Regions from separate parts of the Salinivibrio sp. AR647 genome, predicted to be linked through region 1. Evidence: riboswitches for the same ligand, from Rfam matches in the RefSeq annotation. Region 1 holds a riboswitch; the other holds the start of a gene.
What was found. A riboswitch is a leader RNA that binds a small molecule or an ion and turns the genes downstream of it on or off. The one in region 1 is predicted to bind lysine.
Positions count from the first base shown of each region.

Region 2: another riboswitch for lysine. It lies ahead of BZG76_RS03580 (Na+/H+ antiporter NhaC family protein); the one in region 1 lies ahead of lysC (lysine-sensitive aspartokinase 3).

Region 1 is NZ_MUFE01000001.1:350,441-367,038, reverse strand. It holds gene metH (methionine synthase) at 1-2,253, shown strand, start outside; gene lysC (lysine-sensitive aspartokinase 3) at 2,292-3,668, opposite strand; lysine riboswitch at 3,768-3,955, opposite strand; gene BZG76_RS01675 (pyridoxal-phosphate-dependent aminotransferase family protein) at 4,153-5,286, shown strand; gene BZG76_RS01670 (Wzy polymerase domain-containing protein) at 5,283-6,953, opposite strand; gene uvrA (excinuclease ABC subunit UvrA) at 6,953-9,778, opposite strand; gene galU (UTP--glucose-1-phosphate uridylyltransferase GalU) at 9,921-10,781, opposite strand; gene BZG76_RS01655 (acetyltransferase) at 11,046-12,002, opposite strand; gene BZG76_RS01650 (LuxR C-terminal-related transcriptional regulator) at 12,066-12,773, opposite strand; gene BZG76_RS01645 (single-stranded DNA-binding protein) at 13,060-13,611, shown strand; gene BZG76_RS01640 (alpha-hydroxy acid oxidase) at 13,734-14,894, opposite strand; gene BZG76_RS01635 (LysR family transcriptional regulator) at 15,039-15,926, opposite strand; gene csrD (RNase E specificity factor CsrD) at 16,046-16,598, shown strand, end outside.
Region 2 is NZ_MUFE01000002.1:220,879-237,476, reverse strand. It holds gene ald (alanine dehydrogenase) at 1-194, shown strand, start outside; gene trxB (thioredoxin-disulfide reductase) at 314-1,273, shown strand; gene cydD (heme ABC transporter permease/ATP-binding protein CydD) at 1,351-3,120, shown strand; gene cydC (heme ABC transporter ATP-binding protein/permease CydC) at 3,113-4,831, shown strand; gene aat (leucyl/phenylalanyl-tRNA--protein transferase) at 4,847-5,560, shown strand; gene BZG76_RS03615 (arginyltransferase) at 5,557-6,282, shown strand; gene infA (translation initiation factor IF-1) at 6,412-6,630, shown strand; gene clpA (ATP-dependent Clp protease ATP-binding subunit ClpA) at 6,725-8,980, opposite strand; gene clpS (ATP-dependent Clp protease adapter ClpS) at 9,026-9,346, opposite strand; gene cspD (cold shock domain-containing protein CspD) at 10,173-10,394, shown strand; gene BZG76_RS03585 (thymidine kinase) at 10,482-11,063, opposite strand; gene BZG76_RS03580 (Na+/H+ antiporter NhaC family protein) at 11,174-12,757, opposite strand; lysine riboswitch at 12,846-13,027, opposite strand; gene BZG76_RS03575 (H-NS family histone-like protein) at 13,309-13,734, shown strand; gene BZG76_RS03570 (lytic murein transglycosylase) at 13,793-14,764, opposite strand; gene BZG76_RS03565 (YcgL domain-containing protein) at 14,775-15,050, opposite strand; gene minC (septum site-determining protein MinC) at 15,319-15,981, shown strand; gene minD (septum site-determining protein MinD) at 15,999-16,598, shown strand, end outside.

The DNA of each region.
Region 1 (16,598 bases):
CGTCGATACGGTGCCGCTGTGATTGTGATGGCGTTTGATGAGCAAGGCCAGGCTGATACACGTGAACGTAAAGTCGAGATTTGCACGCGCGCGTATCACCTGCTGGTTGATCAAGTCGGCTTCCCGCCGGAAGACATTATCTTTGATCCTAATATCTTCGCGGTGGCCACCGGCATTGATGAGCATAATAACTACGCGGTCGACTTCATCAACGCGGTCGCAGATATCAAACAAACCCTGCCGCATGCCATGATTTCAGGTGGCGTGTCTAACGTGTCTTTTTCGTTTCGCGGAAACAACCCAGTGCGTGAGGCGATCCATGCGGTGTTTCTCTACCATTGCATTAAAAACGGTATGGATATGGGCATCGTCAATGCTGGCCAGTTAGCCATTTATGATGATTTGCCTGAATCGCTGCGTGTGGCGGTGGAAGATGTGGTGCTTAACAAAGACGATGGCGCCACGGAACGTTTACTGGCGTTGGCGGACAGCTACCGCGACCGCGGTGAAAACGAAGTGGCAGAAACCGCGGAGTGGCGCAGTTGGCCAGTGGATAAACGGCTTGAACATGCACTGGTTAAAGGCATTACCGAATTTATTGTTGAAGATACTGAGCTAGCTCGAGCGGCGGCGAGTAAACCGTTGGAAGTGATAGAAGGCCCACTAATGGCGGGCATGAATGTGGTGGGAGACTTATTTGGCGAAGGTAAGATGTTCCTGCCGCAAGTGGTGAAGTCGGCGCGGGTGATGAAACAAGCCGTGGCCTATCTTGAACCTTACATCAACGCTGAAAAGCAACAAGGGCAGACCAATGGCAAGATCTTACTTGCCACGGTAAAAGGCGACGTGCATGACATTGGCAAAAACATTGTCGGCGTAGTGCTGCAATGCAATAACTTCGAGATTATTGATCTCGGTGTGATGGTGCCGACCGATAAAATCCTGTCAGTGGCGCGCGAGGAGCAAGTCGACATTATTGGTTTGTCAGGCCTTATCACGCCGTCGTTGGATGAAATGGTGAATGTCGCCAAAGAAATGGAAAGGCAAGGGTTTGATATTCCGCTATTGATTGGGGGGGCGACCACATCCAAAGCGCATACCGCGGTGAAAATAGAGCAGCACTACCAGGCTCCTGTGGTGTATGTGTCGAATGCGTCACGTGCCGTTGGCGTTTGTGCATCGCTATTATCGCCGGCTCAATATCCGGACTTTGTCGCGCGCTTACAAAAAGAGTATGTGTCAGTACGAGAGCAGCACCAACGCAAGACACCCCGCACTCCGCCTGTCACCCTGGACGCGGCAAGGGCAAACAAATGGCAAACCGATTGGGCCCATTACACGCCGCCCCAGCCGGCGAGGCCGGGCGTCCATGTTTACGATGATGTCTCGATAGCGACATTACGTCAGTATATCGATTGGACCCCTTTCTTTATGACCTGGTCCCTGAGCGGCAAATTCCCAGCGATTTTAGACCACGAGCTGGTGGGTGAAGAAGCACGCCGTTTGTATGAAGACGCTAATGGTTGGCTCGACCGGTTTGAGCACGAAGGATTGATCGCCGCAAAAGGGGTGTGTGGTGTCTTTCCTGCCAACAGCCTAGAGGACGATATAGAGGTGTATACTGACACATCACGGCAAACGGTGGGCACGGTACTGAACCATTTACGTCAGCAAACCAAAAAGCCACGCGGCGCCAATTATTGCTTGTCGGACTTTATCGCGCCGAAAACCAGTGGTCAGCCTGATTGGATTGGTGCGTTTGCGGTGACAGGCGGCATTGGCGAGTATGCCTTGGCGGAAAGTTATAAAGTTGTAGGGGATGATTACAACGCGATCATGATCCAAGCGGTCGCCGATCGATTAGCAGAAGCCTTTGCAGAATACCTGCACCAGCAAATTCGGATCTCATTGTGGGGCTATGCGCCCAATGAGACGCTCGATAACGACGCCTTGATCCGGGAGCAATACCAAGGGATCCGGCCGGCTCCGGGTTATGCTGCCTGCCCTGAGCACAGCGAGAAAGGAAAAATTTGGCAGTTGCTCTCGGTAGAAGCGCATACGGGCATGACACTCACCGAAAGCTATGCCATGTGGCCAGGCGCATCTGTGTCGGGGTGGTACTTCTCACATCCTGAATCACGCTACTTTGCGGTGGCTAAGATTCAAGATGATCAACGTGACAGTTATGCGGCGCGCAAAGAGTGGAGCAGCAAAGACGCGGAAAAATGGCTCGGGCCAAACTTAAACGCCTAATGAAAAAAGACCAGCACATCACATGTGCTGGCCTTTTTTTACTCAAATAAGTCAGCGTGTAACCGCTGTACGACATGGGTCGCGTCGTGATCGTCGACCACCACACAGACATTGTGATTGCTGGCACCATAGCAAATCATGCGCAGTTTATATTGAGCAAGCGCACTAAATACCGGCGCTGTCGCGCCCGGTGTGTGATTCATCTCGTTACCGATCAGCGCAACAACCGCTAGATTCGCACAGATCTCTACCTGACATAACTGCGTGAGCTCGGCGATGGCAGCCTCCGGCAGCTGCGGTGCGTCACCCTGGGTATGGGTTTGATCCAGCGTCAGAGAGACACTGACCTCCGAGGTCGTGATTAAATCAACTGAGATTTCAAAGCGCGCCAAGATCTCAAACACCTTGGCCAAAAAACCACAAGCATGAAACATGTTTAAGCTGGTCAGTGTCACCATGGTCTGGTTGCGCCTGAGGGCCACGGCACGAAAGAGCGGCGCTGAGTGCGCTTGCTCACGGATCCAGGTACCGCCTTGTTCGGGGGCTCTCGCCGCGCCGACAAATACCGGGATATGCTGGCGTACCGCGGGCACTAACGTCGATGGATGGAGGATCTTGGCACCAAAGGTAGCCATTTCCGAGGCTTCGCTAAAGCTAATTTCACTAATCGGACGAGCACGATCAGTCACTCGTGGATCGGTGGTATAAATCCCGGGGACATCGGTCCAGATGGCCAAACTTTCTGCTCCGATCGCCTCGGCGAATAGCGCGGCACTGTAGTCACTGCCGCCACGGCCTAAGGTGGTGGTATGCCCGTTCGCATCAGCACCGATAAACCCTTGCGTGACCACTAAGTGCGTCGCTAAGCGGGGGAGTAATTGGTTCTGGCACTGAATCTTGGTTTGTTGTCGATCCGGTTGGGCACAGCCGAAGTGACTATCGGTGCGCAATAACGCTCGCGCATCGGCCCTCACCGTGGCCATGCCTCGGCTATTGAGCAAGTGAGTAAAAATATAGGTTGAGATGAGCTCACCACAAGCGACCAACGCATCCGTTAACGCTGTACTGGGAGCAGATGCTGCGGTATTTGCATAGTCGGCAATCGTTTGGTGCCAGTCATCGACTGCTGTTTGCGTGTCCTGGCAAGCGGGAAGCGCGTTTAATATCACTTGGTGGATAGCGGTGATGGCAACCAGTTTGTCTTGACGGACTTGTGGGTCGTTGATCCCTTGTGCCAGTGCAACCAAGTGATTGGTGACGCCTGCGCACGCACTGATCACCACAAAGCGGGTATGTGGGTTTTGCTCGATAACATCAGCGCTTTGTTGCATGGCATCGATAGTGCCAACGCTCGTCCCGCCAAACTTAGCGACTGAAATCGGTGGTAATGGGTTCACGTCCTTTTCCCCTCTCATCATACAAATGGGTCTAATTCATTATGGGGAACATCAGAAGTCACATCGTGACCGCGGTAGGGACCGCAAAAAAGAAGGAAGAGCAAACGGCAGGCATGGACTGCCAGAAGCGCTCCACCTGTCTTCCTGTAGGGATGACAAGTGACAGCCTGAAGGATTCAGCCTCCTAGGCCGGCAGCGTTTCGCCCCCAAGCTTACGCCACCTCGGCATTGTCTCCCCTGATTATCATACCTTGGAGTGGGGCTCCGCATGATAACTGCCTGAGAAATGCACCTCTTCTGCATGTTCAGTCCCGGGTTGGTTATCCCGTGAACAGCATTTACATTACGGGCGAGATGACAGGGTGTCAACAGCCTTTTGGTCACGATCAGTGCCTTGGCAAAATTGTCCAGCGATCACACAGTTCACATGCCAGGCAATAGGGATATGGCGAAAAAATATGCTATAACGGTCATCTGTGTGTACCAACAACAAGGAAAGGTTATGGCACGTTCAATTTCCGAGATTCAATCTTTTCAGCCCGTGGCTCGCACGTTAATGGGCCCGGGCCCCTCTGATATTTATCCTGCAGTGCTACAGGCACTCAGCCGTCCGACTGTCGGACACCTTGACCCTTTGTTTATCGCGATGATGGATGAAGTCAAACAACTGCTTCAATATGCGTTTCAAACCGACAACCCTTTTACCCTGGCGATTTCGGCGCCAGGCAGTGCCGGGATGGAAGCTTGCTTTGTCAACTTAGTTGAACCGGGTGAAAAAGTGATTGTCTGTCGCAATGGTGTGTTTGGCGATCGTATGCGGGAAAATGTCGAGCGTTGCGGCGCAACAGCAGTGATGGTCGACGATGCCTGGGGTGCCCCTGTTAGTCCAGAAAACGTTGAGGCTGCGTTGAAAGCCCATCCGGATGCCAGCACGCTTGCGTTTGTCCATGCTGAAACCTCAACCGGCGCTTGTTCGGATGCGCAAACACTGGCGAGATTGGCGCGGGAGCACGGTTGCTTAACCATTGTCGACGCCGTGACTTCACTCGGTGGCGTGCCATTGAAAGTCGATGAGTGGCAGCTCGATGCCGTGTATTCCGGTAGCCAAAAATGTTTGTCATGTGTCCCTGGCTTATCGCCTGTCACCTTCTCACCGCGTGCTGTGGCTAAAATGCAATCGCGAACCCACAAGGTACAAAGTTGGTTTCTCGATCAAAGCCTGGTGCTTGGTTATTGGAGCGGAGAAGGGAAACGCAGCTATCACCATACCGCGCCGGTCAATAGTTTGTATGCCTTGCATGAGTCGTTATTGCGGCTCTATCAAGAAGGGCTTGAGCATGCATGGCAACGTCATCAAGACATGCATCAACACCTCAAAGCAGGGCTGGATGAGCTCGGTATCACTTTTGTGGTTGATCAGCCTTACCGTTTGCCGCAGCTTAACGCGGTCACTATTCCGGATGGCGTGGACGATGCGGCAGTACGTCAGCACCTGCTCACGACCTATAACCTCGAAATTGGTGCCGGCTTAGGCGATCTCGCCGGTAAAGCGTGGCGCATTGGCTTAATGGGCTACGGGGCACGGCATGAGAATGTGGCGCTGTGTCTGAAAGCGTTAGAAAACGCGTTACGTTAAGGCGTTAAGGTATCGGGCAAGGTATGGCGAGTGGTCCATACTTTGCTTGCTTGCGGGTATAAATAGCGCGCTTCTTGTTGAATATCGCGTGCGCGTTGATGATCACCAATTTGTAACGCAACCTGATACGCATGCTGATAGCCCGAAAAGCGTGGGCGTTGCGCGACTTGACGCAGTAAATCATCCAAATGCTGGTGGCGTGCTACGTCAGATAAGTGCGCCAAATTCGCTTGAAAGTGACGGTCTTGTTGCGCGCGGTGCAGTTTTTGCTGCCACCATGGGTGTTGCTGATACAAGGTAAAACGCTGCGAACTTAATAAGGAATCACGCAGATAGCGATTGGCGAGGTAAACGGATGACAAGCTCAGTAAGGTGACGAGCACCAGCGCCATGATCACACTACGGCTCGCGACACGCTGACTATAACGGTGTGAAAACACGGGATAACGACGATATCGACTGGTTAAGTTGTCTAACCAATACAACCAAATCAATAACAATACCCCGTTAAACCACTGTGTGCCACTGGCTGGATAAATCATCAGGCCGGTCAGTGGTGGCAATACTAAGGCGATCAATATTCTACGTGTTCCTGACGGTGCACGTAGAATACGAAGTGTTAGCGCGGCTAACACCACAAGATAGCCGCAGGCGACAACGAGCCCCCCTTCAAGGAGCCACAGGATTAAAGCACTGGGTAAGGTCACCGGGCCGGAATGATTCGGTTGTGAGGCAGACAGTAATAGCAACGTTGACTGACCATTGCCCATGCCCACTCCAAAAAATGGCGTCATTTGCCATTGCTGCCACGCCAGCATCAGTGCGCGCTGATCGTCGGCGGTGAGCCAGTGCCAGTTGTCTTGACCACTGAGACCAAATACCGCCAAAAATGCCCCTGCCGAGATAGCGATCATCCACATACGATGCTGGCGTCGCGAGGCAAAGCGGGCTAAATACACTTGTTGTAAGCCAATCGCACACAGGGCGAATAGCAACAGTAAGGGTTGCTCTTGCATCGCCAATATCGGAATCAACACGAGCGGTGTTAACGCGAGTAAGCCTTGGCTAACCGGGTGGCGATATCGACCACTGGGCTCTCTGGCCAAAATGTAGGCGGCGAGCGTGACTCCGGTTAACAATAAGGTGTGAGTCACGGCTGGAGGGAGGTGAGGGACCCATTGATCAAACATAAAGGGTGCCATGCCCGGCGGAGGCTGGTTCCCTAATACCGACAATACCGCTAACCAGGAGGCCAACAATAAGACGACCAGTAGTTTTTGTCGTTGGGCGTGATTAAAAATAAACTGCTGTAGGGCTGAGAAAAAGCCAAAGCTTAGCGCTAAAACGATGAGCGCATAGCCACTATTGTGGCCCAGTGCCTGCGGATAAAAATAGGGCATCATCGCCAAGCCGGTCGCAAGTGCCAATGTGCCGGTCAGCCGATTGGCTCGCCATGTGTGTTGACGGATAACCTCCAAACTGGCGAACCCAAGCGCAAATGCCAAGGTGAGTAATGATAGCGCCGCCGCCGGGTGACGTATGCCTACCAGCGGCAGAGCAACCGAGTAAAGAGGCAGACAAATCAGCCACAATACCGTTAAGGTCACCAAAAAGGGCACCGTCAACGGCTTGCGTATGACACGACTAGGCGGCAGCACTAACGTCATTATCGCTCCAACATTGGCTTGAGGAAGTGGGCCGTGTGGCTGCCGACCACATCGATAATCGATTCCGGTGTGCCTTGGGCGATAATTTCACCCCCGCCATTGCCGCCCTCAGGCCCCAGATCGATGATCCAGTCGGCCGTCTTGATCACATCTAAATTATGTTCAATAACCACAATAGTATTCCCTTGCTCACGTAGGCGGTGGAGAACATTGAGCAGTTGTTGAATATCATGAAAGTGTAACCCTGTGGTTGGCTCATCAAGAATATATAAGGTTTTACCGGTATCGCGTTTGGACAGCTCTCGGGCTAACTTCACCCGTTGCGCTTCACCACCAGACAGGGTCGTCGCCGCTTGGCCTAGGCGCACATAGCTCAAGCCAACATCCATCAAGGTTTGCAGCTTACGCTTAATGGCTGGCACTGCATCAAAGAATTCACGCGCGTCTTCCACTGTCATTGCCAGGACTTCATCGATGGTTTTGCCTTTATAGCGTACTTCAAGTGTCTCGCGGTTGTAGCGTTTGCCCTTACACACATCACAAGGGACATACACATCCGGCAAAAAGTGCATTTCTACTTTGATGACCCCATCGCCTTGACAGGCTTCACAGCGGCCACCGCGTACGTTAAAACTAAAGCGACCCACCTTGTAGCCTCGTGCCCGTGCTTCTTGTGTGCCGGCAAACAGTTCACGAATCGGGGTAAAGATCCCAGTGTAAGTGGCGGGGTTTGAGCGCGGCGTACGGCCAATGGGGCTTTGATCGATGTCGATAACCTTATCAAAGTGTCCTAGGCCATCAATCTCGGCATACGGCGCAGGATCCGCGGTCGTGGCACCGTTTAATTGCTGGTGGGCGACTTTAAAGAAGGTATCGTTGATGAGGGTTGATTTTCCAGATCCCGACACGCCCGTAACACAAGTGAGTAAGCCGACAGGTAAGTGCAGGTCCACATTTTTGAGGTTATTTCCGGTTGCACCTTTGAGCGTCAACATCTTGTTGGGATCGCGCGGTATCCGTTGTGCTGGCACCGCAATCGCTTGTTTGCCAGAAAGATACTGCCCGGTAAGTGAATGCTCACTGGCAAGAATATCGTCAAGGCTGCCTTCTGCCACGATCTCGCCGCCGTGCGCGCCCGCCCCTGGGCCTATATCGATAATGTAATCCGCGGCACGAATAGCGTCTTCATCATGTTCAACCACCATCACGGTATTGCCCAGATCGCGCAAGTGCTCCAAGGTATCCAGTAAGCGCGCGTTATCTCGTTGATGCAAGCCAATCGATGGTTCATCCAATACGTACATCACACCGACAAGGCCAGCACCAATTTGACTAGCGAGTCGAATGCGTTGGGCTTCTCCCCCGGATAAGGTATCGGCGCTACGTGACAAGTTAAGGTAATTGAGCCCGACATTGACCAAAAAGCGTAATCTGTCATGGATTTCTTTCATCACCTTTTCGGCGATTTTTGCACGTTGGCCGCTAAGCGACAGTTGTTCAAAGAAATCGAGCGCCTGCTGAATACTGAGCTCACAAATTTCTGGCAGATTACGGTTATCGATAAAAACATGTCGAGCTTCTTGACGTAAACGCGATCCACCGCAGCTGGCGCAGGGCTTAGTGGCAATATATTTGGCGAGTTCGTCGCGCACCGCATTAGACTCGGTATCGCGATAACGTCGCTCCATATTATTGAGGATCCCCTCGAACGGATGCTTACGTACGCGAATATCGCCACGATCGTTGACGTATTTAAACTCGATCTCTTTCGGCCCAGACCCATATAAAAGTATATCTTGCATGGTGCCGGAGAGATCTTGCCAGGGCGTTTCCAGATCAAAACCGTAATGCTCAGACAGTGAACGCAGCATTTGGAAGTAATAAAAGTTACGACGATCCCAGCCTCGGATCGCACCACCTGCGAGACTGACCGTAGGGTTTTGAATCACGCGTTTGCGATCAAAGTACTGCTGAACGCCTAACCCGTCACAGGTGCCACACGCACCGGCGGGATTATTAAATGAGAACAAGCGAGGCTCTAGCTCTTGCATGCTGTAACCACAATGGGGGCAGGCAAAGTTAGCAGAAAAAATGATTTCTTCACCGTCGCCGTCCATCCAGCTGATGACCGCACTGCCACCCGTGAGTTCGAGCGCGGTTTCAAAGGATTCAGCTAAACGTTGTTGTTGATCGTCGCGTACTTTAAATCGGTCAACCACCACTTCGATGGTGTGTTTTTTTTGCAGCTCCAGCGTGGGTGGATCGGACAGATCACACACCTCGCCGTTGATCCGCGCACGAATAAACCCTTGAGCAGCGAGGTTTTCAAGTGTTTTTACATGCTCACCTTTTCGGTTTTTGATAATCGGTGCCAGCAGCATTAATTTACTGCCTTCAGGCAGGGCCAACACTTTATCTACCATTTGGCTAATGGTTTGTGCCGCTAGGGTGACATCATGGGTGGGGCAGCGTGGCTCTCCCACTCGGGCGTACAGCAAACGCAGATAGTCATAGACTTCAGTGATGGTGCCAACGGTGGAGCGGGGATTATGTGATGTCGACTTTTGCTCAATCGAGATGGCGGGTGACAGCCCTTCGATATGGTCAACATCGGGTTTTTCCATCAAGGATAAAAATTGACGCGCATACGATGATAAAGACTCAACATAGCGACGTTGACCTTCGGCATACAAGGTATCGAAAGCGAGTGATGACTTCCCTGAGCCAGACAGGCCGGTGATGACAATTAGCTTATCACGGGGGATGGTCACGTTAATATTTTTGAGGTTGTGCGTACGCGCGCCTCTGACGTCGATATTGTCCATTATTATCCTACTACTCAATCAGCTCACTGGTTGGTCGTTGAGTATCGCACAGACACGACCATGACCAAACAAAAAGGCTGTATATTTACACAGCCTTTGCTCGTATCGAAAAAACCACTCGCGCCGGTGCACCTTGAGGCGATTACGGATTTTTGACGGTTGCCTCATCTTTGTTGCTGCTACCGAGGTAGTGATGCTGATAGCAGTGATTTGTGGCCTCAATAAAGCCCTCAACACTGCCACAATCAAAGCGCTCGCCTTTAAATTTATAGGCAAGCACACAGCCTGACTGCGCTTGTTTTAGCAAGGCATCGGTGATCTGCACCTCACCATTTTTACCTGGTGGGGTGTTTTCTAACAGATCAAAGATATCGGGCGTGAGAATATAACGGCCAATAATCGCAAGGTTGCTCGGTGCATTACCGGGATCGGGTTTTTCTACCATATTGTCTACGCGGAAAAGGTCATCTTTGATCTCTTGGCCCGCAATCACCCCGTATTTATGGGTTTCATCTTCTGGTACTTCTTCGACGGCGACAATGGAGCAGCGGAACTGATTGTAGAGCGCGACCATCTGGTTAAGCACGCCGTTGCCTGGATGAATACAAAGATCATCAGCAAGGACGACCGCAAAGGCCTCATCGCCGACCAGATCGCGCCCCGTGAGGATCGCGTGTCCTAACCCGCGCATTTCATGTTGGCGAACGTAAGTGAAGGAGGCTTTTTCTATCGTATTACGAATATCGTCCAGCAGTGCTTCTTTATTGGTGCCACTGATTTGATGTTCGAGCTCATAGTTTTTATCAAAATGGTCCATAATGGCATGTTTGCCGCGCCCTGTGACGATACACATACCATTGATGCCCGCTTCCAACGCTTCATCTACGCCATATTCAATCAGGGGTTTATTGACCACCGGCATCATTTCTTTCGGCATCGATTTGGTCGCCGGTAAAAAGCGGGTGCCATAGCCAGCCGCTGGGAACAGACATTTTTTAATCATCGTGGATCCTTTGTTTTATCGAGTCGCCATCAGCACGTTAGGCTGTATGTACGCCACTTACCGGCTTGCGAATAAGTAGCCACTCAGCATATATCTTATGAGGCAAAACGTTTTTTATAGAGCAACAGTTTGTTATGGAGCAACAGTTTGTTATAAAGCAATAGTTTGTTATCGAGCAATAGTTTGCTGGGTTACAGGCAGCGACGCAAGTCGTAAGCATACTCAGGGCGTGAGAGCGTGACGGCCTCGCTATTGCTGATCCCGCTATGGCGAAAAATGTGCCATAAACGCGGCGGTAAATGCCGATAAGGCGGTGGCAGGCAAGGCATTGATGCCCGCCGCGGCAGCCCGACCGCCACCGGTAGCAAATTGCTCTGCTAACTGTACCGCGCCAGAGGGACGATTTAACGGCGCGCGGATACTGACCATCCAATCACCGCTCGGCATCGGCGTCAGTACAGCATGCGCACTGTCGGGCGCCTGATTTGCCAGCTGATTGCCTAACATACCACTGATGCGACGCGCCCAAGCAGCATCCGGTAACAGATAAATTTTACCCCCATATCCAGTGGTTTCAGGCGCTAGCGCTTTCGCTTTATCACGGTCGCTTTGGTAGGCCTCTGCCAAGGTCGTTACAATGTCCGGATAAGCGCGCATAAAGGCATCGGGGGTATCAAAGCCACACAGATGCCGATATAAGATGGCAGGAGGCATGATCAGATCATCCAGGCTGGCGCCATAGCTATTGTAATTAAGACAGTGGCCAAGCTGTTCAAGCCGATCACGTTGGCTGGCTGCTATTTGTGACTGGTGGGCGAGGGCGTTAGCGGTGCGATGGAGATTATCGCCATAGGCACCAACCAGCGCCCATTCTCGATATTGACCGTGCAAAAGTTTATCAATAATTAAGGCGGTGCAGGTGTTCGCGCTGGTATGAATGTGGGCGTGAAGCAAAGGCGATTGAGGCACGGCGCCGCTTTGGTGGTGATCGGCATAAAAAACCTGGGTGCCGGAGGCGAGCAAAGCGTCAAGAGCAGCTTGATTTTTGGCCATGGAGAGATCCATCACTGTGACCTGCTCAGTGGCCAGGGGAACCTGCTTTAACAGTGCAATATCACGTTTTACCCCGGTGATCAGCGTATTGGCTTCAGGGTAGGCAAGACGCCATTGCACCAATGCCGCTAGGCCGTCTGCATCGCCATTAAATACATCGAAAGCCATCCTACAACGTCCTTTTTGGCTAAGAATCACACCATGGTAACGCGGGGACAGCTGCGGTCCAAGTTACCCATTGACCTCGTCATTATCGACTGGACCTTCTTGTCCGGTAAAGCCAATTAATGAGGCGTTATTTTTCGCCCAGAACACGGCTTGGACACGGTTTTTGACGTTGATTTTCTTAAACACGTTATACAGATGCGATTTGACTGTGTGCTCACTCACCGCTAAGGCATTGGCGATATCTTGATTTGAGGCACCTGTGACCAAATGATGCAAAATCTGCTGTTCACGGTTAGTCAACACTACCGCCTGTTCGTCAATGGTTTGCTGGTGATGCTGTTGGTAATAATGGATTAAGGCAGCCATTTTATGGCGGGGCAACCAATACTCACCGGAAAACATCTTTTCAATGCCGTGACAAAGGTGATGTACTTCATCCTCTTTTTTAAATACCCCTTTGATAAAAGGCCAGCTCGCCAGCTCTTTGGCACTCAAATCATGGGCATTGAGTAAGGCGAATACGTGTTGCTCGGCAAAGGGTGCTAACGTTTGTTTGAGTTGGTCGGTAGCGGTGTCATCAAAGGCATTGAGATCAATGAGCACCAGTCCAGAACGCGCAGTCAGTTTGGCTGCAATCTCGTGGGGAGGCACGAGTTCAACGGCACTATGTGTTTCTTTTTCTAAACACGTCATTAACGCCGAAACAGACATGCTAGGCTGGGAAATAAGAAGAAGGGTGTAATGGTCTGAAGTGGTTTCTGCTTGGTTCATAAGCATCCTACTAATGATCACTTAACCGGCGTCGCTGCGTGAGCGCTGGGCACTGTCCGTTCACAAACGCCAAGGCGAGGCAAGATTTGTATCAGTTTAAACTATTTTCATTGCTCAGGTATATCCACTTTGTGGTAACGCATTGTTACGCCATTGCAAGCGCAGAATCTGGAACCTGATCGCGTTGAAAAGCTTCGAACCTCGAGGGGGCTCGTGCTAGACTTCATGCTTATTTATCCAGTGAGCGAAATCATTTCGCGCGTAACAGCAACAATGGGAGTCACCTATGGCCAGCCGTGGCATAAATAAAGTCATCTTGATTGGTAATTTGGGCAATGATCCGGAAATCCGTTACCTTCCCAACGGCGGTGCGGTGGCGAACCTAAGCCTCGCGACCTCGGAGTCATGGCGTGATAAAAACACCGGTGAGATGCGAGAGAAAACAGAATGGCATCGTGTTGTGTTATTTGGTAAAACCGCAGAAGTCGCCGGTGAGTATCTGCGTAAAGGCTCGCAAGTGTATATTGAAGGCCAACTACAAACGCGTAAATGGCAAGACCAAAGCGGTCAAGATCGCTACACCACGGAAGTGGCGGTACAGCCGTTTAGCGGTAGCATGCAAATGCTCGGTGGTCGCGGTGGCCAAAACCAAGGCCAGCCAATGCAGCAGCCATCGCAGCAGCAAGGTGGATGGGGTCAACCTCAGCAGCCTCAGCAAAATATGAATCAACAACCACCTCAGCAGCAAGCGGCCCCGCAACCACAATCTCAGCCTCAGTCGCAACCTCAGCAGCAGTATAATGATCTGCCTGACTTTGACGACGATATTCCGTTCTAGGCTACGTTCTTAACCAACGGCTATCTGAGCGCCATATCGTTATCGACAAAGCTTGATCGACAAAGCGCCCCGTGATTGGGGCGCTTTGTTTTTATGATGTCGTATTGATTCACGGCATGAGATTAGGCAACGCCAGGTCCAGCTTTTAAAAAGTGAGGCAGTTGGGTTGGCGTGGGGCATTTTAATTGGCCCATCACCTGAGTCATTTGTTGAGTGAGCATTTCAATGGCATGCTCACCACCGTGTTGACCCACGGCGCCACAGGCATAAACAAACGTTCGGCCCAGCAAGGTAAAGTCAGCACCCATTGCCATGGCCTGCGCTACGTTGCCACCGCTTTGTACGCCGCTGTCCATTAACAGTTTAATTTTATCGCCGTATTGATGCTTAATGGTTTGAATCGTGTCTAACGGGGATTCGCCCACATCTAACTGGCGGCCGCCATGATTGGATAGCACCACACCATCTGCGCCCAGCGCAACTGCTTGTGCGACATCCTCAGGATTGACCAGCCCTTTAAGCACTAATGGCCCATCCCAGTTATCCCGGATCACTTTTAGGCTCTCAAAGTCGACCGCGCCCATCACGGTATTATTCATAAAGTTAGCCAGCTCGCTGGTGGGCATATTCTTGGGCATGTAAGGTTTCAAGGTCTGCATTTCAGGAACACCGGCAAGGAGTGTATGCCAGCTCCAGCTCGGACATTGCATCATTTGCGCGATATTACGAAGGTTCATTTTGGGCGGCATGGCCAGGCCATTTTTGATATCGCGAGGACGATAACCAAAGGTGGGGACATCCACCGTCACCACCAGCACTTTATACCCTGCTCGTTTGATGCGTCCCATCAGATCGTCACGGATCTTGGCATCCGTCGGGTTATACAGCTGGTACCACGCCGTGCCCTCAGAGATCTCGGCAATGGTTTCAAGACTCGCTGAGGATACGGTGCTGAGTACATAAGGAAGGTTCGATTTGTAAGCCGCTTTCGCGAGAATTTCTGGCGCTTTTGGCCACATCAGCCCTTGTAATCCGACGGGCGCGACACCGAATGGGGCGGCGTAGTGTTTGCCAAATAGTTCGACCGATAAGTCAATGTCGGGGGTCGGGGCGAGTAAATCAGATTGCAGCTTTACTTGAGTGAAGGAGCTTGCATTGTGCGCCACCCCAATTTCGTCGTGACAACCGCCACAAAGATAATCAAACGCGAAGGCAGGAATACGCTTTTTAGCTGCTTTTTTAAGCGCAGGCGTATCAGGGTATTGAGGATGATAGTAAGACATAAATATCGTATCGCTGTGAGGTGAGTGTTTAGCCCTACCCTAGCGCAGCAATTGTTAGTGATATATAGACAAAAAATAAAATACTTTTTCCAAAATCGCCTAACCCCTTATAGAACCTAGCCTCCCATAAAAGGGTGGCGCGTGCTAAATGTACAACTGTTTAACTTTTTGTTTAATAAAATCGATAAATAGCTTGGTCTTCGTGTGGTTGTATTCCAACTTGGGGTAATACGCATAAGCCGATGAGCGTGGCTGCTTGAGTGCAGGCAATACGGGAACCAATAAGCCCTGATCAATTTCTTTTTGCACGGTCCCAGCCCCTCCTAAAATAATGCCCATGCCAATGACCGCGGCGCTCACTAAGGCTTCAGGGTTAGGCGAGACAAAGTTTCCCGACAACTGCAAACGTGTGCCATCTTCGAAGACCCGCTCTTGAGGCTGATGGGAGTGACCATAGAGCAAAATATTATGTTGGCTTAGTTGGTCAGGGTGGGTAATCGGCGCGTGCCGAGCAAGATAGGTGGGTGAGGCAAAAAAGCCAGGCTGAAAATCAAACAGCTTTGCCGCAATATAGCTGGCAGAGTTGAAGTACTCGAGCTCGCGGCTGATCACCACATCAAGATTAAGATCAGGGAGCTGTCCTGGGGTCAAGGTGGTGAGCTCAACCTTGATTTTCGGATAAATCTCAAGAAACTCAGCAATAAAGTTGACCAGAAAACGGTTCCCTGTCACCAATGGCGCACCAATACGTAATATGCCGCTGACTTCCCCAAAGGTAGACGTGGTTTCACTGACTAATTGTTGCCAATCGTCGACCCAGGTTTTTGCTCGGTGATAAAAAAGATCACCGGCATCGGTCATCGACAAGCTTCGGGTGGTGCGTTTTAACAGTTGCACGCCAAGCTGGCGCTCAAGCCAACTCAGGCGTTTGGATAAGGCTGAGCTTGAGGTATGTAGTTGCGTGGCAGCTTGTGCTAACGAGCCCTGATCGACCACACAAATAAAGCTTTTGGTACAGGTAATCCAGTCCATGAGTCCTCTTGGGGAAGAAAAGGTAGCCACGGATGGTGGCTAGGCATTCACATTATGATCACTAAGCCTGATAATAGCGGCTACGAGCCCCAAAAGGCGACCTCAGTCAGCAGAGAATCATGGATAGAACAGCTAATGCGATTAAAGTCAGCGGAATGAAGCTGACCAACCGACTCGTTGCATTTGTCACCTTAATCGTGGTGTGCGCCATTTTCGTCTTATTTATTGGTGGCGCTATCAGTTTTCGCCAGCTGGGGATCGACTTTATCTCGCATTACGTCGATGGCATGGTCGAGGTGATTGATCAAGAGATGGCGAGCGAGCAACGAGACAATCAGTATTTTTCACGCTGGTTGCCCAAAATGCTCAAAGCCAGTGACGTGACCTCTTTGACCATCTATTCAGAAACCGGGATCTTGTATCAATACGAACAAATCCAATATCAAACGATCGCCACACAACAAGTTATCACGCGAGATATTCCGCTCGACAGTCATCCTGGTTATGCCGTGAAACTCACATTTGTCCCGCCTTATGCCGAGTTTGCGTATTCGATTGGCCCCCTCTTTTCGTTGTCGGCGGCGATTTTGGTGATTGTCCTTGGTTTAGCGTGGGGGATCGGATGGTTGCGGCGGCAACTGTATGGCAGTGAAGTATTGGAACAGCGTGGCC
Region 2 (16,598 bases), on a different contig from region 1:
TTGCCTTAAATAACGCAACACTGCCCTACATTGTGAAGCTGGCGAACAAGGGATATCGCGATGCTTTAGTTCAAGATGAGCACTTGCGTAACGGTCTTAACGTGATCAGTGGCCACGTTACCATCAAAGAAGTGGCCGAAGGCTTTGATCTTCCATACGTTGATGCCCTGGATGCGTTGAAGTCAGCCCATTAATCGGCAATATCAATGATAGAAATAGAGGGCACCATCACGGTGCCCTTTCTTTAGCCTTCCAATTTACCTACAATCACTCCATTCAAAAAAACGAACCTCTTTCCTGCTCGGAGACGTGAATGAGTAACATTAAGCATGCGAACCTATTGATTCTTGGTTCAGGCCCAGCGGGCTACACCGCGGCTGTTTACGCGGCTCGTGCCAATTTAAACCCTGTTATGGTAACAGGCATGCAACAAGGGGGTCAGCTGACCACCACCACGGATGTTGAAAACTGGCCTGGCGATCCGGAAGGACTGACCGGTCCCGCATTAATGGATCGCATGAAAGCCCACGCAGAAAAATTCGATACCGAGATTATTTTTGATCACATCAATGACGTGGATTTATCCTCACGCCCTTTCCGCCTAAAAGGCGACAACGGCGAGTTCACTTGCGATGCCTTGATTATTTCGACGGGAGCGTCTGCGCAATACCTTGGCTTACCGTCTGAAGACGCGTTCAAGGGACGTGGCGTATCCGCCTGTGCGACCTGTGATGGCTTTTTCTATCGCAACCAAAAAGTGGCGGTAATTGGTGGCGGTAATACGGCAGTCGAAGAAGCCTTATACCTTTCTAACATCGCCTCTGAAGTGCATGTTGTCCATCGTCGCGATACCTTCCGTGCTGAGAAAATTCTGGTCGATCGTATGATGGACAAAGTGAAGAACGGTAATATTGTCCTGCACACTAACCGGGTATTGGATGAAGTGTTGGGCGATGAAATGGGCGTGACACAAGCGCGCTTAAAAGACACACAAAGCGATGAGACTGAAACCCTTGATGTGATGGGTGTTTTTGTTGCGATTGGCCATAAACCTAACACAGACATCTTTGCTGACCAGCTGAAAATGGAAAACGGCTATATCCAGGTTGAATCAGGCCTAAGTGGCAATGCAACCCAGACAAGCGTCGAAGGCGTATTTGCGGCTGGTGATGTCATGGACCACGTATACCGTCAAGCGATTACCTCTGCAGGGACCGGCTGTATGGCGGCTCTAGATGCCGAGCGTTATCTCGACGCACTCGCGAATCAGTAATTTCTCGCGCTCATGCAGGCTATCATTCGATGGCCTGCCCAGCCTGTTGGCAGGCTTTGATAGAATAATAAGATGATATGGATAAATCTAAACAGCGGGCGCTAACCCAATGGCTCAAGTCGCAGAGCACGTTAGCCAAACCCTGGTTAGTTGCGACGATTAGCATTGCACTCCTCTCTGGTGTGCTTTTGATTGCCCAAGCAGCACTTCTTGCCCACCTGCTGCATCAACTGATTATTGAGCAAACCGATAAATACGCCTTACTGCCAAGTTTTCTCACATTGGTCGGCGTTGTTTTAGCCCGTGCTGGGTGTAGTTGGGCCAAAGAAAAAACTGGCTATCGCTGTGGTGAGGTCATTCGGCAACACATCCGCCAGTTAATACTCAACCGACTTCATGCGCTTGGACCTGTGAGTATTCAAGGGCGACCCGCGGGGAGCTGGGCAAGCCTGATCCTTGAGCAGGTTGAGGAGTTACAGGACTTTTTCGCTCGTTACTTACCCCAAATGGCGATCGCAGTCTTGATCCCCTTAGTGATTTTAGTCGTCGTGTTTCCAATCAATTGGGCATCTGGGCTGATCTTTTTAATCACAGCACCGCTGGTTCCCCTGTTTATGGCACTGGTCGGGATGAAAGCTGCCGATGCTAACCGCAAGAATTTTAAAGCACTGCAGCGTTTATCCGGCTATTTTTACGATCGTTTACGTGGCCTACCCACACTAAAACTATTTAATCGCGTTGATGCCGAAGCCGATCAGTTACACCTGGCGTCACATACGTTCCGTCAACGAACGATGGAAGTATTACGTCTCGCGTTCCTATCTTCTGCGGTGCTTGAGTTTTTTACGGCGATTTCGATTGCGGTTGTGGCGGTGTATTTTGGTTTTAGTTTTATCGGTGAGCTTGACTTTGGTCATTATGGTGCGCCTATTTCGCTCTTTACCGGCTTGTTTGTGCTGGTGCTGGCACCGGAGTTTTACCAACCGCTTCGCGATCTCGGTACCTTTTATCATGCCAAAGCGCAAGCGATTGGGGCTGCTGAATCGATTGTCACATTTTTAAACGCTGAGCCTGATACAGGCACGCAAGGAGAAGCAACTCCCGACTTGGCCACGGTCACCATCACTGCCGAGGATCTCGAAGTGCTCAGCCCAGATGGCCAGGTACTCGCCGGTCCCATGAATTTTCATATTAAGCCCGGTGAACATATCGCACTGGTTGGCGTGAGTGGCGCCGGAAAATCTAGCTTACTCAATGCGTTACTCGGCTTTCTTCCCTACCGAGGTAGATTGACCATTAATGGCTGTGAACGCAGTGAGCTGGCACTTTCGCATTGGCGACAAGCCATTAGCTGGGTGGGACAAAATCCACAACTGTTCCATGGCAGTATTCGCGATAATATCGCGCTCGCCAACCCCGATGCGAGTCCAGAAACGATTAACCAGGTGATGACACAAGCCTATGTGGATGAATTCGTGATGCGGTTAAAAAATGGCCTTGCGCACGCCGTCGGTGATCGCAATGGCGGCTTATCCGTCGGCCAAGCGCAGCGTGTCGCTGTCGCACGCGCCTTGTTGCAAGACGGTGCGTTATGGGTGCTAGATGAACCGACTGCGAGCCTGGATGCACACAGTGAAAAGCTGGTCATTGAAAGCTTACACGCTGCCACTCAAGCTAAAACCTGCATCCAGGTCTCTCACCGTCTAGATGCACTGGCTAACAGTGATCAAGTCTGGTTGATGGCCGACGGAAAGCTGGTTCAACAAGGCCAGTATCATCAATTAGCGCACACAGGGCCGCTGGCAGAGATGCTGGCTTCAGCCGATAGGAGAAATCTTGATGCGTGAACTCCTGCCGTATCTACGCTTGTATAAACGTCATTGGTTTGGCTTAAGTTTGGGCATTGTCCTCGCGTTTGCCACTTTATTTGCCGCCATTGGCTTGCTCACTCTCTCTGGCTGGTTCATTGCCGCAGCGGCAGTGGCCGGTATCGCAGGCATCGCCACCTTTAACTATATGTTGCCAGCCGCGGGCGTGCGTGGGTTTTCTATTGGGCGCACCTTTGGTCGCTGGGCGGAACGTGTGGTCAGCCATAACGCTACTTTCAAGTTGCTTGCTGATCTCCGCGTGTCGTTTTTCCGTAAATTGGCGCCGTTAGTCCCCGACCATCGTCTGAATATGCGTGATGGTGATTTGCTTAACCGCATGGTGGCGGATGTCGACGCCATGGATCATGTTTATCTACGCCTTATTAGCCCCATGATTGTGGGTGTACTGGGCGTATTAGCCGTGAGCTTATTCTTGGGCTGGTTTGATCCGACGCTTGGTATTGCCTTGGGTCTGAGTTTGCTGGTACTGCTTGTCAGTCTACCTATCGTTTTCTATCGTCTGGGCAAGGATCAGGGCCGAGATCAACTAGAACAAAATGCCGCAACCCGCGTTGCCCTGCTAGATTGGCTGCAAGGCCATGCAGAACTGGCCTTATTTGGCGCTCGTGAGCGATATCGTGCGCGCATTGACGACAGCGAACAAGCGATGCTCAATGCGCAAGCGAATATGGCCCGTATCACAGGGTGGGCTAACGCCGTGCTAATCGCAGCCACCGGACTCACGTTAGTCTTGATGATTTGGCTGGCAGCCGATGGCGTTGGCGATCGTGCGCCAGGCCCCCTCATCGCCATGGTAGCGTTTACGACCATGGCAAGCTTTGAGCTGATGATGCCGATTACGGCAGCTTTCCAGTATTTAGGCAAAACGCTCACGGCCGCAAAACGACTCAACGCCATCACAGAACGCCCACCCAGTGTTCCTTTCCCTCTCGATGGCCACAAAGGACCGGTAATAGGATCAATTGGCTTGAATAAGGTGAGCTATCAATACCCTGGGGCGGCACAAGAGGCGGTATCAAGGGTCTCGCTGGACATCACAGCAGGGCAAACCGTCGCGCTATTAGGTCGTACAGGTTGTGGTAAGTCGACCCTTATGAGCTTGCTGACGCGTGCATGGGATCCGACTCAGGGGCAAATTACACTCGATGGCGTTCCGTTGAGCGAGTGGGATGAGTCTAGGTTACGTGATGCTATGTCTGTGGTGACGCAACGGGTTGATCTCTTTAACGGCTCACTCCGCGATAATCTCATTCTCGCCCGTCCAAATGCCTCAGACTCGGCATTATCTCAGGCATTGACGCAGGTCGGCTTAGCGCGCCTATTAGAAGGGCAAGGCTTAGACACCTGGCTAGGCGATGGTGGACGCCAGTTATCAGGCGGTGAGCGCCGTCGTTTAGGTATCGCGCGTGGTTTATTGCATTCGGCCCCGATTATGCTCTTAGATGAACCGACAGAAGGCTTAGATGTGCAAACTGAAGCCGAAATCCTGTCTTTATTGAAAACCCATTGCCAAGATAAAACAGTGGTGATCATTACCCATCGTCTTGTTGGCTTGGAGCAGATGGACACTGTCTGCTTAATGGATGCCGGTCAGATTATTGAACAAGGCACGCATCAGTCATTGATCGATGCCAATGGACGCTATGCACAATTGATGCATCGGCTGTAAATCAGAGAGCACACGATGACCCTCTATTTGCCTCCTTTAGCGCAAGATGACGTTCGTTTTCCTCCCGTCACCGAGGCGCTAGATCATCCCGATGGCTTGCTTGCCATCGGGGGGGATCTTAGCCCTGCTCGGCTAATGTCTGCGTATCGCAATGGGATTTTCCCGTGGTTTGGTGAAGATGACCCGCTGTTATGGTGGTCACCCAGTGAGCGGGCCATCATTCAGCCAACCGAGTTTCACGCCAGCAGAAGCTTACAAAAAGCAGCGAGAAAGTCCGGAATGACGGTTACCTTGAATCAGGCCTTTGAGCGCGTTATTGCTATCTGTGCCGAGATTCGAGGGCCGGAGCAAACTTGGATCACGCACGAAATGCAAGCGGCCTATTGCCAGCTTCATCATCAAGGTGATGCCCACAGCGTGGAAGTATGGCAAGGCAATACATTAGTCGGCGGATTATACGGTGTGTCGGTGGGGGCCATTTTCTGCGGTGAGTCCATGTTTTCAAGCACAACGAATGGGTCTAAATTCGCGCTGAGGCAATTCAGCCAATATTTTGCTCACCAAGGAGGGCAATATATTGATTGCCAAATGATGACACCGCATTTAGCGTCATTAGGTGCGCAACCTTGGTCACGTCATACGTTTATCGACGCGCTTCACGCACATCGTGACCGCCCTATTGCTGATGGCTACCCACCGCAACATCTTGCCGATTGGAGAATAACATGAGTGTTGGAATCCAAGTTGGTGTCACACCAGGCGCTGATTGCCAGTATCTTACTGATCAAACTGAGCAACTCGCGGTGGTGATGTCTCCAGAATACCATCAACGCGAACGTTATGGCGCGCTGTTAGCGGCAGGCTTTCGGCGAAGCGGTCATCTCATCTACCGTCCTCATTGCCCTTCTTGTCAGGCTTGCCAAGCGTTGAGAGTCGATGTCGACCATTACCGCCCATCAAAAAGTCAAAAGCGGCATCGCAGCCAGCTCAAGCGCCTCACTATGCACGTCAGTGGCCAGTTAGATGACCACTGGTTCGAGTTGTATGACCGCTATATTACCGCCCGTCACTCAGAGGGCAACATGTACCCGGCCAAACGGCAAGACTTCTTAGATTTTATCCATAGTGATTGGCTAACCCCGCGCTTTATTCATCTGTACCAAAATGAAGAACAGCGTTCACGCTTGATCGCCGTGGCGGTGAGCGATGTGGTGGATGACGGCCTTAGTGCCTTGTATACGTTTTTTGACCCCCAGCACCGATTTTCATTAGGACGTGTGAGTATTCAAGCGCAACTCCAGCTGGCAAAATCGATGCAGTTACCTTGGCTGTATTTGGGCTATCAAATCGATGCCTGCGCCGCGATGCGCTATAAAGCGGACTATTATCCCCACCAACGCTTTATTAATCAGCAGTGGCGGGCCTTTTCCTGGCCAGTTATTCCGCAATAGTCGCTATTTTTTCTAGCAAGGTGCGCTCCAACAGGGTAAAATTCGCACCCGAACTTTACAGACTTTCAGAATAGAGGCATTATCTGTCGGTCAAAAAATTGGCTATCAGAATAAGCCTAAGAGGATTCAATGGCAAAAGAAGACGTAATTGAAATGCAAGGCACCGTATTGGATACGCTGCCTAACACTATGTTCCGCGTAGAACTAGAAAACGGTCACGTGGTGACTGCCCACATTTCAGGCAAGATGCGTAAGCACTACATCCGCATCCTGACCGGCGACAAAGTCACTGTTGAAATGACCCCTTACGATTTGTCGAAAGGTCGCATCGTTTTCCGTTCGCGTTAATCCTCCGAACGCGGTCAAAAAAACCCGGCTCTCAGGCCGGGTTTTGCTTTTGGTGAACGCTTGCTTTAATGAACACTTACGTGAGCAACTGCCGTTACGCTGGCTCCATTTGATCACTGAACTGGAAGTCCAAGCGGTTGTTTTTCAATACCACTCGAACCGTTCCTCCATTGATCAAACAACCAAAGAGCAGTTCGTTCGCTAATGGTTTTTTCAGATTATCTTGAATCACACGCCCCATCGGTCGCGCACCCATCGACTTATCGTAGCCCTCTTCTGCCAACCACTGTTTGGCTTCCGATGTCACTTCGAGTGAAACACCTTTAGCATCCAGTTGCGCTTGCAGCTCAACAATAAATTTATCCACCACTTGCAAGATGACTTGCTCATCCAAGTGATTGAACCAGATGATATTGTCGAGACGATTACGGAACTCAGGTGAAAATACCTTTTTAATTTCCGACATTGCATCATGGCTGTGATCCTGCTGAATCAAACCGATGGACTTACGTACCGTTTCCGCCACCCCGGCGTTGGTTGTCATCACCAAGATAACATTACGGAAATCGGCTTTGCGGCCATTGTTGTCAGTCAGTGTGCCATTATCCATGACTTGGAGTAACAAGTTAAACACGTCAGGATGCGCTTTCTCGATCTCATCAAGCAGCACCACACTGTAAGGATGCTTAATCACCGCATCCGTCAGCAGGCCGCCTTGATCGTAGCCAACATAACCTGGAGGTGCACCAATCAAGCGGCTGACGGTGTGACGTTCCATGTATTCGGACATATCAAAACGTTGGAGTTCAATGCCCATGGCACGCGCAAGCTGCACGGTCACCTCTGTTTTGCCCACACCTGTTGGCCCAGCAAACAAGAACGACCCCACGGGTTTGTTATCATCACCCAAGCCGGCACGACTGAGTTTAATCGCCTCTGACAATGCCGTGATCGCAGTATCTTGCCCAAACACCAACATCTTAAGTTTGTCGTCTAGCGACTGCAGCACATCTTTATCGGAAGAAGAAATCGACTTCTCCGGGATCCGTGCCATTTTTGCAATCATGGTTTCAACATCAGGCACGTTGACGGTTTTTTTACGCTTACTCGCAGGTGCCATTCGGCATCGCGCGCCCGCTTCATCAATCACGTCAATCGCCTTGTCAGGAAGGTGGCGCTCATTGATGTATTTTGCCGACAACTCAACCGCCGCACGAATCGCTTTGTTGGTATACCGCACTTCATGATGAGCTTCGTATTTCGGTTTCAAGCCCATCAAGATCTTGGTGGTATCGTCGATAGACGGCTCCAACACATCAATTTTTTGGAAGCGACGCGCCAATGCACGCTCTTTCTCAAAGATAGAGCCGTACTCTTGGTAGGTTGTCGAACCAATACAACGTAACTTACCGCTGCTCAGTAGCGGCTTGATCAAGTTTGCAGCATCGACTTGGCCGCCACTTGCCGCACCCGCGCCAATGATAGTGTGGATCTCATCAATGAAAAGTACGGCATGATCTTCTTTCTCAAGCTGCTTTAAAATTGATTTAAAGCGTTTCTCGAAATCACCGCGATACTTGGTCCCCGCCAAGAGCGAGCCAATATCTAGCGAATAGATGACGCAGTCTTTAATGACATCGGGCACTTGGCCTTCGACAATGCGCCACGCCAGCCCTTCGGCAATCGCTGTTTTACCCACGCCGGCTTCCCCCACCAGCAATGGATTGTTCTTGCGACGACGGCACAGCACCTGAATGGTTCGCTCTAGCTCTTTGTCACGACCAATCAAGGGATCTATGCCACCGACGCGCGCCAACTGGTTTAGGTTGGTAGCAAAGTTTTCTAAGCGATCTTCACCTGGGTCGGCGCCCGCTTCTTCTGTCCCCATATCGCTACTGGGAAGATCTTCACTGTCGTCTTTGGTGGTGCCGTGGGAGATATAGTTCACCACGTCTAAGCGGCTGACATCATTTTTCTTCAATAAATAAGCCGCATGCGACTCTTGCTCACTGAAGATAGCGACAAGCACGTTCGCACCACTGACTTCGCTGCGCCCCGATGACTGAACATGGAACACGGCCCGTTGCAAGACGCGCTGGAAGCTCAACGTGGGTTGTGTTTCTCGCGACTCATCATCCGCCGGGATCAGCGGTGTGGTTTGTTCAATAAACGCGTCGAGTTCTTTGCGTAGCGCCTCCAGATCAGCTCGGCATGCCACCAGCGCTTCATGCGCCGCCGCATTTTCGATTAACGCGAGAAGCAGGTGCTCCACCGTCATAAATTCGTGGCGTTTTTCACGCGCACGTGCAAACGCGCCGTTCAAACTTGCTTCAAGTTCTTTGTTAAGCATAAAGGCACCTCCCTCAAAAACCGCGCTAAAGCGTGATGAAGCAGCTTACGCTTTCTCCATCGTGCACAGTAGCGGATGGCCATGCTCTTTGGCATACATCATTACCTGTGCCACTTTCGTTTCAGCGACCTCGGCAGTAAACACACCGCAGACCGCTTTTCCTTCATAGTGCACCGCCAGCATGACTTGTGTCGCTTTGTCCACATCCATGGCAAAAAACGTCTGGAGCACTTCGATAACAAACTCCATGGGAGTGTAGTCATCATTGTTGAGCACCACCTTGTACATCGATGGCGGTTGTAACTTAGTTTTTTCTGACGCCTCAAGCTCTGCGTCAGGCAAACCCCATTGATTCCAATTACTCATAACCACTTCAATGCATTGTTAGGGTATCAAGGCTCATTGTGTGGCGGGGCAGCACTGCCATCCACGAATCCCGTCCACCTGTCTTTAAAGTTAAGCTACAGATTGTATTCCAGCAACCTTTTCAATGCGAACATCGTTTGTCTGAGCAATTGTTAATCATGGTAGTGCTTTATCGTTGCACATATATATAGGGTGAAACACGCAAATTCGTTCACTGACTATGCCAAAGCCCATGAAAATGTGTTACCAACCGGGTGCCTGTATGCGTGCACAAAAAAAAAGGCAGACATACACCTACCCGATGGGCTATCACCACGCAAGCAGGATCATATGTTCGCTTATCCTGTGTTCTTTCTTCTTACAATTATTCAATAAACCTTCATGTTTACGCATTTGGCGCTAACACGCATTCGTAAACGCGATACCGCGCCGGCAAACAACGTCAAATCACAACAAAAAACAAAACTCTCAAACAAAATGTTATTAAACAATGTGTTATATAAAACAAACCATAAAAACAACACTTATCAAGAGCGAAAAAGCATCGATAACAGTCCGACATTCATGCAAATGACATGTCTGTTCTTTAATGAATTATCGTCACTCCCTCACACTTTTTCGATTTATTATTACATTCTTGTTATATGTTATAGCCAGCGCTTGACTGCCTAAAAGTATCTACTAAAGTGGATTGTGTGGTAGGTAAATGACCAAGCTGGCTTCGGTCAGTCTGCGCCAGGGGGAATCCCAAGCTCAAGGCTAACCAGAAGGTGACAAGGCGTTTATCACGAGGTATGCAAAGTTTGATGCAAGAAGGATGTGTCGCATGGAAACTGGTACAGTAAAATGGTTTAACAATGCAAAAGGATTTGGCTTTATTTGTCCAGGAGAAGGGGAAGGAGACGTATTCGCTCACTACTCTACGATTCAAATGGATGGATATAAGACATTAAAAGCGGGGCAAACCGTCAGCTACGAAGTCGAGGAAGGACCCAAAGGCTACCATGCCAGCCAAATTGTGCCAGTCGATCAAGAGGCAGTGAAATAGCACTGACCCCGATCGGCCAAATTGAAGAAAAGGCGAGCTGTTGCTCGCCTTTTTTGTCTTTTCAGTGTGTCACACAGGTTCCATTGCTCAGAGCAGTCCGAGCATCTGCTTGTAGTGGCGACGACAAACAGACACATAACGTTCATTGCCCCCAATCACAACCTGATCGCCATCTGCAATCGCGTTGCCTTCAGTGTCTTGCCGAATGACACGACTGGCTTTACGCCCACAATGACACACAGTTTTAAGCTCCACCAATTTGTCAGCCCACGCGAGTAAGTACTGTGACCCTTCAAACAATTCACCACGAAAATCGGTACGCAAACCATAACATAGGACAGGGATCCGCAATTTATCCACGACATCGGTCAGTTCCAGTACTTGCTGCTTGGTTAAAAACTGGCTCTCGTCAATTAACAAACAGTCGACTTTGTCCTGAGATAAAATGGCCGCCACATGCTCAAACAACGACGTTTGGTTGTCATACAGATGTGCATCCGCGTCCAGGCCTATACGTGAACTTATTTTACCTTGCCCGTAGCGATTATCGATCGCGGCGGTGAACAGTAAAGGCTGCATCCCACGCTCTTGATAATTGAACGCAGATTGCAACAAGGTGGTCGATTTACCGGCATTCATTGCCGAATAGTAAAAATATAACTGGGCCATAACTGTCTCTACACGTAACGCCCTACTTCAGGGCCAACATCATTCAATACACCGGCATGCTACCGAACCCGCAGAAAAAGAAAAGCCCCGTTTATGCGGGGCTTGAAGGACTATCCTTTCAATTGACAGGGCCGCTTTTTAAGCCAAAGTAACCCCGAGCACAAAAGAATGAACGCCAGCGTCGACGCGGCTAATGACCATAACAAAGAGGCGGTAAAGCCAAGCACTAAGAAGCCAAATGTCGCAACGACTGCGCCCCCGATTGCATAAGGTAGCTGCGTGGCGACGTGGTCAATATGCCCACAGCGCGCCCCTGTTGAGGATAAAATAGTGGTATCTGAGATAGGAGAACAATGATCGCCAAATACAGCACCGGCTAATACCGCAGACAGCATCGGCAACATCAGCGCAATATCCGTCGCTGCCGCAAGATCCCCCGCAATCGGGAGCATAATACCAAATGTGCCCCACGACGTGCCCGTGGCGAATGCCATCACTGCCGCCAATAAAAATAAAACCACAGGTAACAATTGAGCAGGTAGGTTACCTTGTACTAACGAGGATAAATATTTACCCGTTTGTAAATCACCAATGATATGGCCAATCGACCAAGCAAATAGCAATATAAGAATCGCACCAAACATTGATTTAGCGCCGACCCATAACGTCTTCGCAATATCGGGCTTAGCAATGCCTTGTTTAACCGTCATCACTAGCGCAACAAACAGGCCGGCCAGTCCGCCCCACAGTAATGACATGCCGACGTCGGTATTCTCAAACGCTCCCAGGATAGAGAATGCATGATGATCAGCGGCTAAAGATTGCGCACCGGTGTAAAGCATGGCGCTAATCGTGGCGATCACTAGCACGACTATCGGAGCCACCAGATCCGCTACACTGCCATTTTCACTTTCTTCGATGCCTAAATCATCGCAAATATCAGCACAATGTTCGCTTTCATCACCTAATCGGCTGCCTTTTTTTGCTTGGTATTCAAATTGGCGCATGGGGCCAATATCAAGCTGAAACCAGACCACGGCAAACACTAACAGCAGCGCAAAAATGGCATAAAAGTTCATCGGAATCATGATGACAAACGCACCCAGTGCGGTGTAATCGGTAACACCATGCGCAACCAAGATAGAGCCAATAACGGTAATGATATAGGCTCCCCAGCTGGAGGCCGGTGTAATCACACACATAGGCGCCGCTGTCGAGTCGAGAATATAGGCAAGTTTTGCCCGTGAAACATGAAAACGATCCGTGACTGGGCGAGAAACGGCCCCTACCGCTAAGCTATTAAAGTAATCATCAACAAAGATGAATACCCCAAGAAAAGCAGCCAGTAACTTCGCACCACGTTTACTCTTAATCCGGCTTTGTGCCCAATTCGCAAACGCGCGCGTCCCCCCCGATAAGGATAATAACGCGGTAATCATGCCCAATAATATTAAAAAGGCGAGGATACTCAAGTTCCAGCTGTTTAAACCGCCATCAGCGATAAATAAGCCAGTGATCACGTCCAGTAAATACTGACTAGCGGGCACAAGTGAAAAATCCGTCAGTAATACGGTGCCAAGGATTATCCCCATACCCAACGACAATAAGACACGTCGAGTTGCAATCGCAAGACCCAAGGCCAGCAACGGAGGAAGCAGTGATAAAGCGGATGAAGAAAAGTCTGTTAAGTTCATGATCTCAATATCAACCAGGTGGTTGGAGATCTACTGCAGAAACGAAGACGGTAAGGCGTGGTATTACACGGCAAACAACTTGCCTCCTACATACAGTAGCGCTCCATAGTGTGTTTCTAAGTACTATGGCAGTGCTGCTCCTATTCGGTAACAGCCCCAGCTCAATCGGTGTGATGATCTGATTGGCTTCGGCATTGTTTCCTTTTATGCGCCCTCATCGGTATCACCCTCTTGCGCATGACTCATAAACAACGCACCTCTACGTTAAGCGAAGTGCATTCTACACATCGTGCTCACTATCGCAACTGTTTATGTTTGAAAAATCATCGGCTCGTTGTCAGGCGTTCTATTCCTTTTCCATGCCAATGATAAACGACGCGCATTCTATTTTTTTAGACACAAGAATCAAAACGCCACTAAAACTATACGCTAGGATTGCGAATAACTTGCAAATAATGAACAATGTGGCGTATTAATATATGTAATATTGTATATTTCATTTATACTGCTATCATCCTTCTATTAACAAATAAATTAAACAGGAACCAATAATGTCTGATGCAATGAAAGCGTTACTCAACCTGCGTAGCTTACGCGCTCTTGCCAAAGAGATGTCAACCGAGCAACTAAACGAAGCGTTAGAGAAACTACATACTGTGGTTGAAGAGCGTAAAGAAATTGATCGCGAAGAAGAAGCAAAAGAACAAGAGCGTTTAGAAAAGCTAGAGAAATACCGCGAAATGTTAGTGGCCGATGGCATTGAGCCAGAAGAGCTCATGAAGCTATTAGGTGGCAGCACTAAAGCGAAAACACCAGGAAAGCGCGCAGCACGTCCAGCTAAATACCAATATACTGATAATGACGGTTCACATAAAACATGGACAGGTCAAGGCCGTATGCCTAAGGTTATTCGCGAAGCGACGGAAAGTGGTTCTGCAACACTCGACGATTTCCTCATCCCTGGTCAAGAAGCATAAACTTTTTACCAAGGAAAAAGAAAAAAGAGGCCAAGGCCTCTTTTTTTGTTATAGGGTATCAATCAAATTTAATTCTATCGGCTAAATGACTAACCGCCAGAGCAAAGTAATGCGAGCGGTTCCACTTCAATAAGCTTTGATAATTATTGTAGACCAAATACGCTCTCCCCTTTTCATCATCAGGCTGAATGAGCCATGCTTTGATGTCGACCTTGGGTAACGCTTGGCCGTTCATGCGTCTTACGCCTTTCGTCTGCCAGTCACTTAACAATAAGCCCTTGTCTGCTCCGGTACCGAGTAGAGACCGATCAAGCTGTTCTGGAACTTGAACTTGCCGACCCCATGTGTAGGTATCATCCCAACCAGCTTGTTTCAGATAATTCGCTGCCGATGCAAAAACATCGGCCTCCGTTTGCCAAATATCCTTTTTACCATCTTGGTTGCCATCCACAGCATAATTAATAAACGAACTGGGCATAAACTGAGATTGCCCCATTGCTCCCGCCCATGATCCTTTCATGTCTTCGGGGGCAATATGACCTTGCTGTAATATTGTCAGTGCTGCCATGGTTTCTTTACGGAAAAAAGCTTCTCGACGGCCATCAAATGCCAATGTCGACAATGCCTCAATCACATTATAACTGCCTTGGAGCTTACCAAAGTTACTTTCAACGCCCCACAGGGCAACAATAAAACGTGGTTGCACCTGGTATTGTTCACCCACTTTTTTTAATGCGTCATAATGCTGATTGTAGAGCTTTTTCGCTTGCGCCACTTTCCAGTCTGGTACCGCACGGGGAATATACTCGTCTAAAGTAAGGCGCCGCTCAGGTTGATTTCGATCTGAGCTTACCGCACGTTCATGATATTCAATCCCGTCAAACGCTCGCTCGAGCAATGCATCGCTAATCCCTGCCTCACGAGCTTCATCTTTTAATGAGGCCACATATTGTTCAAATCCTGGCTTGGCCATCACTGGGCTAACGATTAATGCAGCCGCCATACAGGCTGAAATCATACCTTTGCGCATAGTCTTCCTTTTACAGTTTTTCGTTTCTGTTACGAATAGCCTGCAGCGCTACGTCCGGAGGTGGGGGCAGCTGTACAAAAAACCCCTCCTCTTGCAGGCTTTGCTTTACCTTGGTGATATTGACCACCGCAAGCTTTTCACGCTTGTCTAAGTCAATCATCATTGCGAACTCTGGTTGCCCAAAGCTGTTCATCAGCGCCTCTGGCACATCATCGAATTTATCTTTCTCTGCAAGATAAAGATAGGTGCCTTCTTTCTTTTTGCTTCGATAAATTGCGCAATACATCTCAAAAGTCCTCACGAGCATGCCATAAAACAGGCGATAAATTGTCATCCTCGGGCAAAGGTTTGTTAAACTTTACCGCAAAGTGTATCAAAACACGTATTTGCGGTGGTTTCTCACTATAAAGCTAAAAAACATCATTAAAACGAGAAATCTGACTCGAAAAGCAAACCTTGCTTGCCGCATCCGTGCTGTGAATATACCATGCTATTCAACGTCTGATAATGCGCGTCTGACTCGTGTTTTAACGACAGAACCGGGATCGAATCACATGCTTAAACAACCGGAGTTGAAAGGCTCTACTTTCACCCTATCCGTCCTCCATCTTGTTGACGATAACTTCGCCGCGGCGGCTGATGTGCTGGCCGAGAAGGTCACTCAAGCACCTGGTTTTTTTGAAGGTGCCCCCGTTGTGGCTGATGTTCAACGCCTTTCTCAATGTCCTGACATCAGTGCGTTAAAGCGCTGTTTACAGGCAACGGGAATGATTCTTATCGGACTGACTGGGGTCACGCACAACCATACACGCCAACTTGCGCTAGATTCGGGACTGGCCGTGCTTAAATCAAGTAAGCAGTCACGGATCGCAGATCCGATACAAACGCCAGCAAAAGTGGTCACCGCGCCTGTTCGTTCCGGCCAGCAAATTTATGCTAAAAACGCAGATTTGGTCATCTTGAATCATGTTAGCGCCGGGGCAGAAGTGATTGCCGATGGCAGCATTCATATTTATGGCGTGCTACGAGGCCGAGCAATTGCCGGCGCATGCGGACAAAAACAAGCACGCATTTATTGTCAGAACCTTCAGTCAGAATTATTGTCAGTGGCAGGTAGCTATTGGCTGAATGATAAGATTCCACCAGAACATGTTGAGCGGCCAGCCATGGTGTCGCTTAATCAAGAAAGCTTACAGATTGACCCCCTCACGCTATAACAGAATAAGGACGAGGAATGGCACGAATTATTGTAATTACTTCCGGCAAAGGTGGCGTGGGAAAAACCACCTCAAGTGCAGCATTAGCGACCGGATTAGCATTAACAGGCAAAAAAACAGCGGTTATCGATTTTGATATCGGTTTACGTAACCTGGACTTGGTGATGGGATGTGAACGCCGTGTTGTCTACGACTTTGTTAATGTCATTAATGGTGAGGCGAATCTCCATCAAGCACTGATTAAAGATAAACGCGTAGAAAACTTGTTTATTCTACCCGCTTCTCAGACACGCGATAAAGATGCGCTGACCAAAGAAGGGGTTGAACGTGTTTTAAAAGACATGGACGAGCTTGGTTTTGAATACATTATTTGCGACTCTCCTGCGGGCATCGAGGCTGGCGCATTAATGGCGCTGTATTTTGCTGATGAAGCAATTGTCACGACCAATCCTGAAGTGTCATCTGTACGCGATTCTGACCGTATTCTTGGCATTCTTGACTCTAAATCACGCCGCGCAGAAAACGGTGAGGAGCCGGTTAAACACCATTTATTAGTCACTCGTTATAACCCTGCACGTGTGACCAATGGCGAAATGCTAAGTGTCGAAGACGTTGAA